One region of the Pseudomonas sp. A genome, then DNA from elsewhere that is predicted to be linked to it. Evidence: riboswitches for the same ligand, from Rfam matches in the RefSeq annotation. Region 1 holds a riboswitch; each other region holds the start of a gene.
What was found. A riboswitch is a leader RNA that binds a small molecule or an ion and turns the genes downstream of it on or off. The one in region 1 is predicted to bind cobalamin.
Positions count from the first base shown of each region.

Region 1 (2,193 bases):
ACCAGGTCGGCGGGGGTCTGGCCGAGATCGGCGATGCTGTCGTCCGGCACGAAGCCGCCGGGCTGGGTCCGCAGCAGGTGCATGGATCAGGCGCCCAGGGCCTGGCGCAGGCGCGCTTCCAGCTGCGCCGCGTCGAGATCCTGGCCGATCAGCACCAGGCGGGTGATCCGGGGCTCGTCGCTGCGCCAGGCACGGTCGAAATGCTTGTCGAAGCGGGTGCCCACACCCTGGATCAGCTGGCGCATCGGCTTGCCGGGGATGGCGGCGAAGCCCTTGGCGCGCAGGATGCCGAACTCGGTGACCAGCTGGGTCAGGGCATCGAGCAGCAGGCTCTCGTCGGCCTCGGGCAGGTCGATGGAGATCGAGTCGAAGGCGTCGTGGTCATGGTCGTCATGGTCATCGCCGTCGTGATGCGAGTCGTGATGGGTACGGCGACCGTCGATATGCGCCTCGGACTCGGCGCCCACGCCCAGCAACACTTCCAGCGGCAGGCGGCCGCTGCTGGCCTCGATCACCTTGACCGCCGGCGGCAGTTCCTCGGCCACCTCGGCACGGACCTTGGCCAGGCCCTCGGCGTCGATCAGGTCGGCTTTGTTCAGCACCACCAGATCGGCGCTGGCCAGCTGGTCGGCGAACAATTCATGGAGCGGCGACTCATGGTCGAGGTTCGGGTCGAGCTTGCGCTGGGCGTCGACCTGGTCCGGGTAGGCAGCGAAGGTGCCGGCGGCCACGGCCGGGCTGTCGACCACGGTGATCACCGCGTCGACGGTGCAAGCGTTGCGGATTTCCGGCCACTGGAAGGCCTGTACCAGCGGTTTGGGCAAGGCCAGGCCGCTGGTTTCGATAAGGATGTGGTCGAGGTCGCCGCGCCGGGCCACCAACTCGCGCATCACCGGGAAGAATTCTTCCTGCACGGTGCAGCACAGGCAACCGTTGGCCAGTTCGTAGACGCGGCCATTGGCCTCTTCCTCTGTGCAACCGATGCTGCACTGCTTGAGGATCTCGCCGTCGATGCCCAGCTCGCCGAATTCGTTGACGATCACCGCGATGCGGCGGCCCTGGGCGTTGTCGAGCATATGGCGCAGCAAGGTGGTCTTGCCTGAGCCGAGGAAGCCGGTGACGATGGTGACGGGAAGCTTGGCCAGTGTTTTCATGTCGCGATGCCCTTGGCAGCAATGGCGCGGGCATGCAGGACGACAGCCACGGCCATGCCGGCCTGGCGCGTTCGCCACCGGATCACCCCGCCCGGTTGAAAGTCGAAAACGTCACGAGGCAGGTCTCCTGGCTTGCACCGCTGCGGCTCGCTGGCCGGTGGGCCGGCGCCTTCCCGCGCGCCTGCGCAGTGGCTGTGCCGAACCCTTCAGTGCTTACAGTTGCGGGGGCAGCCGCGGCTTGTACCGCGTTCCCGTCTTAGCTCGGGCCAACGCCCGAGAACCTCGCAGCGGCAAGGCTACGCAGTGCCTGCCTGGCGGTCAACCGCCGCGGCGATTGACGCGGGCCCGGCCCCGTGATTTGCTAGCGCATTGCGTTCAGGTGCCCCCACGGGGGTGAAACGGGAAACCGGTGCGTCGCGTCTCCATTCCAGGAGCCGACAAGGCCGGTGCTGCCCCCGCAACGGTAAGCGAGAGAAGCGTCCGGACCACTGTGCCAGCCTCAAGGCATGGGAAGGTGACGCCATGGAAGGAGCCTTGCTCCACCTCGCGAGCCCGGAGACCGGCCTGACGAGCTCACAGTACACCCCGCGGTGGGCGGGCGTCGTCGTATCACTCGGGCCAGCCGTGCCCGGGGTCGTCGCGCATGCCCGTTGCCACAACAAAAGCAGCAGAGGAACGCGTCATGCCCATCACCAGCGCCAAACACAGTATCGCCACCCCCGTCAGCCTCAGCCAGCGACTGATCGTCGCGGTCGGCGCCAGCCTGCTGGGGCTGTGCCTGGTGTACTTCGCCGGTTTCTCGCACATCGAGGCGGTGCACAATGCCGCCCACGACACCCGCCACAGTGCCGCCTTCCCTTGCCACTGAGTAAATCCGCATGATTACGCGCATCGCCCGTACCGCGGGTTTCAGCGGCCTGCTCGCGGCCCTGTTGCTGACCCTGCTGCAAAGCTTCTGGGTCGCCCCACTGATTCTCCAGGCGGAAACCTACGAATCCACTGCCCCGGTCGCCGAACAGCATGAGCACGGCGACGCCGC
Region 1 is NZ_CM149873.1:3,788,355-3,790,547, forward strand. It holds gene cobN (cobaltochelatase subunit CobN) at 1-83, opposite strand, end outside; gene cobW (cobalamin biosynthesis protein CobW) at 87-1,154, opposite strand; cobalamin riboswitch at 1,255-1,454, opposite strand; cobalamin riboswitch at 1,514-1,736, shown strand; gene AC0MAZ_RS16970 (CbtB domain-containing protein) at 1,837-2,022, shown strand; gene AC0MAZ_RS16975 (CbtA family protein) at 2,033-2,193, shown strand, end outside.

Region 2 (2,193 bases), 1.5 Mb from region 1:
CCAGTTCGTTATGCAGCTTGCGGTAGGCATACGGGAAGTACCAGGCTATCGCGCAGGCCGTGTGCTTTTGCAGGTCGTCCACCAGGTCCTGCAATTCCTCGGGGCTGGCATGCTGGCCGGCCTTCCACGGGGTGACGAACAGCGCCCCGGCCTTGAGCTGGCTGCCATAGGCGATCGGCTTGGCCAGGGCGGCGGTTTCCTGCAGGGCTGCTGTCAGGTCGAGGCGGGCGATGCGTGGCCAGCGCTGGCCGGCGTGCAGGTACAGCGACTCCTCGGCGCTGCTGATCGACAGGTCGCAGCGCCCATCGCGCTCGCCCTCGTCGCGCTGCTTCTTGCTCATGTGCCGTTCCAACGCCACCAGCTCACCCTGCCAGGCGGCCGCGGCGAGCAGGCCGACGTTGGCGGCGGTGCCGTGCCAGTAGGGTGCCTCGTTGTCGCCCTGCAGCTGGTTGAAGCGGTCGATGCAGTCGACCCAGCGTTCCAGGGCCGGGCGCAGGAACTCCAGGCGCGGGTTGTTGATGATCAGGCCTTGCATGCTGCGCTCTCCTTGTCATTGTGATCGAGGTCAGCCGATAAAATGGTGGCTATGTGATATCACTGCTTTGAGTGTGGCACAAGCTGGCGGATCGGCCATTGATCCAGGCCAGATCGGCCCTCGTTCGATTGACGCTCCCGATTCAACCCTCTAACCTTCGCGGCGTGTTTCAGGTGCCCTGCGAGCCGCGGTTCGGCAGGGTGAAACTGGGAAGCCGGTGGGCGCCAGCAGGCGCGAGCCCGGCGCTGCCCCCGCAACGGTAGATGAGTCGACGGTTACGCAAGGCCACTGGATTTCCAAGTCCGGGAAGGCGCGTGGCCAGGGCCTGCGCCCGCTCATGAGCCCGGAGACCGGCCTGTCACTGCCAAACGGCATCACGGAGGGTGATGCGCGGTGCGATGTGGCCGTTGCCATGCCCCCTGCGCGCTCCTCGTCTGCCTGCCTTTTATCTGTCGCCGCCGCCGCGACAGCCTGCGGAGACCCCTGATGAGCGAATCCATCGAACGCGACGAACGTCACCTGGCGCGCATGCAGCGCAAGAAGGCGATCATCGACGAGCGCATCGCCAATTCCCCCAACGAATGCGGCCTGCTGCTGGTGCTGACCGGCAATGGCAAGGGCAAGAGCAGCTCGGCCTTCGGCATGCTCGCCCGCGCCCTGGGCCACGGCATGCAATGCGGCGTGGTGCAGTTCATCAAGGGCCGCAACAGTACCGGCGAGGAGCTGTTCTTCCGTCGTTTCCCCGAGCAGGTGCGCTACCACGTGATGGGCGAGGGCTTTACCTGGGAAACCCAGGACCGCCAGCGTGACATTGCCGCCGCCGAGGCAGCCTGGGCGGTGTCGCGGCAGTTGCTGCAGGACTCGTCGATCCAGTTCGTCGTGCTCGATGAGCTGAATATCGCCCTCAAACATGGCTACCTGGACCTCGATCAGGTGCTTTCGGATATCCAGGCCCGTCCACCGATGCAGCATGTGATCGTCACCGGTCGCGCCGCCAAGCCGGAAATGATCGAACTGGCCGACACCGTCACCGAGATGGGCATGCTCAAGCACGCCTTCCAGGCCGGTATCCGCGCGCAGAAGGGCGTCGAACTGTGAGTGAGTCGCGCCAGTGTCCCGCCGTGCTGATCGCGGCCCCGGCCTCGGGCCAAGGCAAGACCACGGTCACCGCCGCCCTGGCTCGCCTGCACCGCAACCTCGGGCGTAAGGTGCGGGTGTTCAAGTGCGGGCCTGACTTTCTCGATCCGATGATCCTGGAGCGCGCCAGCGGCGCGCCGGTCTACCAGCTCGACCTGTGGATGATTGGCGCCGAGGAAAGTCGTCGCCTGTTGTGGGAAGCGGCGGGCGAGGCCGACCTGATCCTGATCGAAGGCGTGATGGGCCTGTTCGACGGTACCCCGTCAAGCGCCGACCTGGCACGCCACTTCGGCGTGCCGGTGCTGGCGGTGATCGACGGCACGGCCATGGCCCAGACCTTCGGCGCCCTGGCCCTGGGCCTGGCGCGCTACCAGCCCGACCTGCCGTTCGCCGGGGTGCTGGCCAACCGGGTCGGCAGCCTGCGCCATGCGCAACTGCTCGAAGGCAGCCTGACCGAAGGCCTGCGCTGGTACGGCGGGTTGTCCCGCGAGCGCGGCATCGAGCTGCCCAGCCGCCACCTC
Region 2 is NZ_CM149873.1:2,283,113-2,285,305, forward strand. It holds gene AC0MAZ_RS10320 (hypothetical protein) at 1-535, opposite strand, end outside; cobalamin riboswitch at 690-908, shown strand; gene cobO (cob(I)yrinic acid a,c-diamide adenosyltransferase) at 1,022-1,633, shown strand; gene AC0MAZ_RS10330 (cobyrinate a,c-diamide synthase) at 1,630-2,193, shown strand, end outside.
Region 2: it holds a riboswitch for cobalamin, as region 1 does, so the genes downstream of both, cobO (cob(I)yrinic acid a,c-diamide adenosyltransferase) here and cobW (cobalamin biosynthesis protein CobW) in region 1, are expected to answer to the same signal.

Region 3 (2,193 bases), 540 kb from region 1:
GCGACACCCAGACTTGGCGGTTCAGCCCGTGCAGGAACCACCATGATCCAGATCCGCCCCATGACCCCGGAAGACTTCGAACGCTTCTGGCCGACCTTCCAGGCCATTGTCCAGGCCCGCCAGACCTACGCCTTCGACCCGGCCCTGGACGTCGACCAGGCGCGTCGGTTGTGGCTGGAAACCCCGTTGCGCACCCTGGTGGCCGAGGACGACGGCGTGCTGCTCGGCTCCTACTTCCTCAAGGCCAATGCCGCCGGCCCCGGCGGGCATGTCGGCAACTGCGGCTACATGGTCTGCGAGCAGGCCCGCGGCCGGGGCGTGGCCAGGCTGATGTGCGAGCACTCGCAGAAGCTGGCGCGCCAGGAGGGCTTCCTGGCCCTGCAGTTCAATTCGGTGGTGGCCAGCAACGAGGTGGCGGTGGCGCTGTGGCACAAGCTCGGCTTCGAGACCGTCGGCCGCCTGCCCAGGGCTTACCGCCATGCCGAGCTGGGCCTGGTGGACTGCCTGGTGATGTACAAGTGGCTGGCAGACGAGCCGGTGGTGGAAAAGCCGGCGCTGCTGATCGGACGCAAGAATATCGAGGCGCGGGTTTCGCGTCGGCGCGGGCGCTGAACCCATCGCGGGGCAAGCCCGCTCCCACGATCCGATTGCCTGGAGCTGCCAGGGTATCGCCGTGGGAGCGGGCTTGCCCCGCGATCAGCGACAACGCAATTGCAGCTAACCCATTGCCCCACCAGATATTTTCCTGCCACCCAGGCGATTGACTCGCCACCCGTTCGATGGTCAGATGCGCGCCAGTTTCAGGTGTCCTGCGCCGCCGCGCGCAGGGTGAAACGGGAAGCCGGTGCGTCGTTGTCACGACAAGTCCGGCGCTGCCCCCGCAACGGTAAGCGAGCGAATCCTTCGACAGACCACTGTGCGCACGCATGGGAAGGTGAAGGCTTCATGCTCCTCGCAAGCCCGGAGACCGGCCTGAGGCTTCACTTGGCAACCCGCGGTGGGCGGGCGCAGGCCGGTATCCGCGCGCGCCTGCGTGCGCGCTTCGCCGTTGCGTGTTTTCCACCGGGATCCATTCCTTCCTGCAGCAGTGGAACGACATGTCCCGATTCAACAAGCTTCACACCCTGGCGGCCTGCCTGGCCGTGTCCCTGCCAGCACTGGCCGACGACCATGAAGTGGCGCCCCTCACCCTGCCCTCCACGGCGATCACCGACACCCGCGAGCCACAGGTCATCGACCTGGCCACGCCAACCCCGGCCGGCTCGCGCCTGAACCTCAGCGCCCTGGACACCCCGGCCAGCACCAGCAGCCTGACCGAGGCGCAGATCCAGCAGCGCAACAACCTCACCGTGCAGGACGCCGTGACCCGCTCGCCGGGCCTGACCTTCATCGGCACACCGGGCGACGGCGGTACCGGCCTGTCGGCCCGGGGCTTCACCGGGCAGAGTTCGGTGATGACCCTGTTCGACGGCTCGCGCCTGTACGCCGGCGCCGGCACCCTGACCTTTCCGGTCGACCCGTGGATGGTCGAGCGCATCGACGTGGTCCGCGGCCCCGCCTCGGTGCTGTACGGCGAAGGCGCCACCGGCGCGGTGGTCAACGTGGTGCCGAAGAAGCCGTACGCCGGTGACATCCGCAACCACCTGCGCCTGGGCTACGGCTCCTGGGACCGCCAGCAACTGGGCCTGGACAGCGGCGGCAGCCTGAGCGAGCGGCTGAGCTACCGCGTGACCCTCAACCAGCAGGCCGGCAACGGCTGGGTCGACCGCACCGACTCGCGCAGCCTGGCGCTCAGCGCCGCCCTGCGCTTCGATGCCAGCGACGACCTGAGCTTCACCCTCGCCCACGAACGCGGCGATGCGCAACCAGCCAACTACTACGGCACCCCGCTGATCGACGGGCACCTGCGCAGCAGCGTGCGCCGCAAGAACTACAACGTCAGCAACGACGAACAGCGCTACCACGACGAGTGGACGCGCCTGACCACCGACTGGACCCTCAGCGACAGTGTCAGCGCCAGCAACCAGCTGTACTACATCAAGAGCCGCCGCCAGTGGCGCAACGCCGAGTCCTACGCCTGGGACGCCGCCAACGGCGTAATCCAGCGCGGCAGCTTCCTCGAGATTCGCCATAACCAGGAGCAGCTCGGCGATCGCCAGAGCTTCACCTTCGACCATGGCCTGTTCGGCCTGG
Region 3 is NZ_CM149873.1:4,324,850-4,327,042, forward strand. It holds gene AC0MAZ_RS19150 (GNAT family N-acetyltransferase) at 43-612, shown strand; cobalamin riboswitch at 786-990, shown strand; gene AC0MAZ_RS19155 (TonB-dependent receptor) at 1,098-2,193, shown strand, end outside.
Region 3: it holds a riboswitch for cobalamin, as region 1 does, so the genes downstream of both, AC0MAZ_RS19155 (TonB-dependent receptor) here and cobW (cobalamin biosynthesis protein CobW) in region 1, are expected to answer to the same signal.

Region 4 (2,193 bases), 270 kb from region 1:
TGGCGGTGGCGATCTGCTGCACGCGGTCATTGGTGGTTTTGTAGTTGTTCACCGGCCGGGCGAAATCGAGGTTGGCGTCGGTGTACTGGTAGAACAGCTCCAGCCGCGCAGCGTCGCCGAAGGCCTGGATTGCCTTGCCGCCGAAAGTGCTCACCTCGTAGCCGCGTTTCTTGTCGCTGACGTTGCCGCTGTAGTCACGGTTGCGAAACGGTTGGTAGCCGTCGGAGACGTTGTGACTGACATAGGCCAGCAGCCCCAGGTCGCCGAAACCATTGCTGAAGATCCGCTCGACGCGGGCGTCCTTGCTGTTGCCGGCGAAGCTGTCCAGGCCCAGGTTGACCTCCCCCGAAGCCTCGCGGCGCTGCGGGCTGCGGGTGACGATATTGATCACCCCCGCCACCGCCTGGGTGCCGAACAACAGGCTCTGGCCGCCCTTGAGCACCTCGATGCGCTCCACCGCGTTGGCCGGCAGGGTGTCCAGGTACAGGCCACCGTACAGGCGGTTGTTCAGGCGCACGCCGTCGAGCAGGATCAAGGTGTCGTCGTTGCGCCCGCCCAGCAGCGAGTAGGTGCCGTAGTCGAACGGGCCGTTCTTCGGCGCGACGTAGAAGCCGGGGATGAACATCTGCATCACCCGGGTGATGTCGGCGCCGGGGCCGGCGCGCTCGATCTGCTCGCGGCTGACGATCTCGACCTTGCTGCCGTACTGGGCCATGGCGGCGACCGTGGTCGACTCCACCGAGGGCGCGGCGACGATCTGCTGGTCGAGGATCAGAGGGGTGTTTTCGGCCAGTGCCAGGGGGCTGGCCAGGCAGCCCAGAAGCAGGGTCCGGGCCTTGGGGGAGAAACGTCGGGAGTGAATCACAGCAATCATGCTCTTCTCGAAAGTGACTTTCGCAGAAGCACGCAGGAGCAGGGATCGCGCACAGCCAATACCGGCCCATGCCCGCCCACCGCAGGAGTTTGCCTACCACATTCCAGGCCGGTCTCCGGGCTCGCAAGACAAGACACCTTCACCTTCCCATGGCGCACTGGCCACAGTGGTCTGTCGAAGGCATCACTTGCATACCGTTGCGGGGGCAGCACCGGACTGGCGCGAAGCGCGTACCGGTTTCCCGTTTCACCCCATGCGCGGCGGCATGGGACACCTGAAATCGGTCGGCATCTGAACACCTGGGGCCGAGAGGCGTCAAGCCAGCCAGGTGAATCGATTCGAATGTTTTTTATCGGCCGAGCACTCTAGGCAGATGTTTCAAACGCTGTAGAATCCGCACGCCGAACCTATTCTCATTCCCTTCGAGCTTTGCCGATGAAGCTGGCCCGCCACACACGATCGCAAGTCGCCTGGGTGCTGTATTTCAGCATCCTGTTCGGCTCGTTGCTGTGCGCCATGGGCCATGGCCAGATGGCGGGCTTGCGCCTGGCCGGCCTGGATGACGCCGCCTGGTGCGCGGCCGACAGCAGCGGCGTGTTCAAGGGCGACCAGGACATCAGCGACCCGGTGCTGCCCGCCGGCGGCGACTGCGTGATCGCCAGCCTGTTCAGCGCCACCCTGCTGGCCGTGTTCTTCGGCCTGCTGGCCTTGCTCGCCGGGGAGTCGAGCAAACCCTTACCCAGGCAACCCGCGCCACCCCTGCCCAAGCAGCGCTGGCCACTGGTCAATCCGCGCGCCTCTCCTGCTTCGCTTCTCGCGTTCTGACATCGCCACGCCCTGCGCTGCCTGATCGGCAGCGGGCGTGCGCTAACCGATTTCAGCCAGGAAGCCTTGCATGTTTCGCATGACCACTTTGGCGCTGCTCGTTGGCAGCGCAACCTGCGCCTGGGCGCAGGATGACACCCTGACCCTGCCCGCCAGCAACGTCACGGCCACCGCCGACCAACCCAAGGAGGCCACCGGCCTCGACCTTGACCGCCCTATCGAAAGTGGCTCGCGGCTGAACCTCAGCGCCCGCGAAAACCCCGCCTCGGTCAGCGTCGCCGACCGCAAGACCATGGAACGCATCGGCGCGCGCAACTTCCAGGACGCCGCCAACGCCCTGCCCGGGGTCAACGCTTCGGCACCGCCCGGCTGGGGCGGCTACGTGTCGTACCGCGGCTTCAACGGTGCCCAGGTCAGCCAGCTGTTCAATGGCATCAACCTGCAGTACGGCGCTGCCGGGCGACCGGTCGGGGCGTGGATCTACGACCGTGTCG
Region 4 is NZ_CM149873.1:4,055,307-4,057,499, forward strand. It holds gene AC0MAZ_RS18085 (TonB-dependent receptor plug domain-containing protein) at 1-874, opposite strand, end outside; cobalamin riboswitch at 964-1,167, opposite strand; gene AC0MAZ_RS18090 (DUF2946 family protein) at 1,310-1,699, shown strand; gene AC0MAZ_RS18095 (TonB-dependent receptor) at 1,770-2,193, shown strand, end outside.
Region 4: it holds a riboswitch for cobalamin, as region 1 does, so the genes downstream of both, AC0MAZ_RS18085 (TonB-dependent receptor plug domain-containing protein) here and cobW (cobalamin biosynthesis protein CobW) in region 1, are expected to answer to the same signal.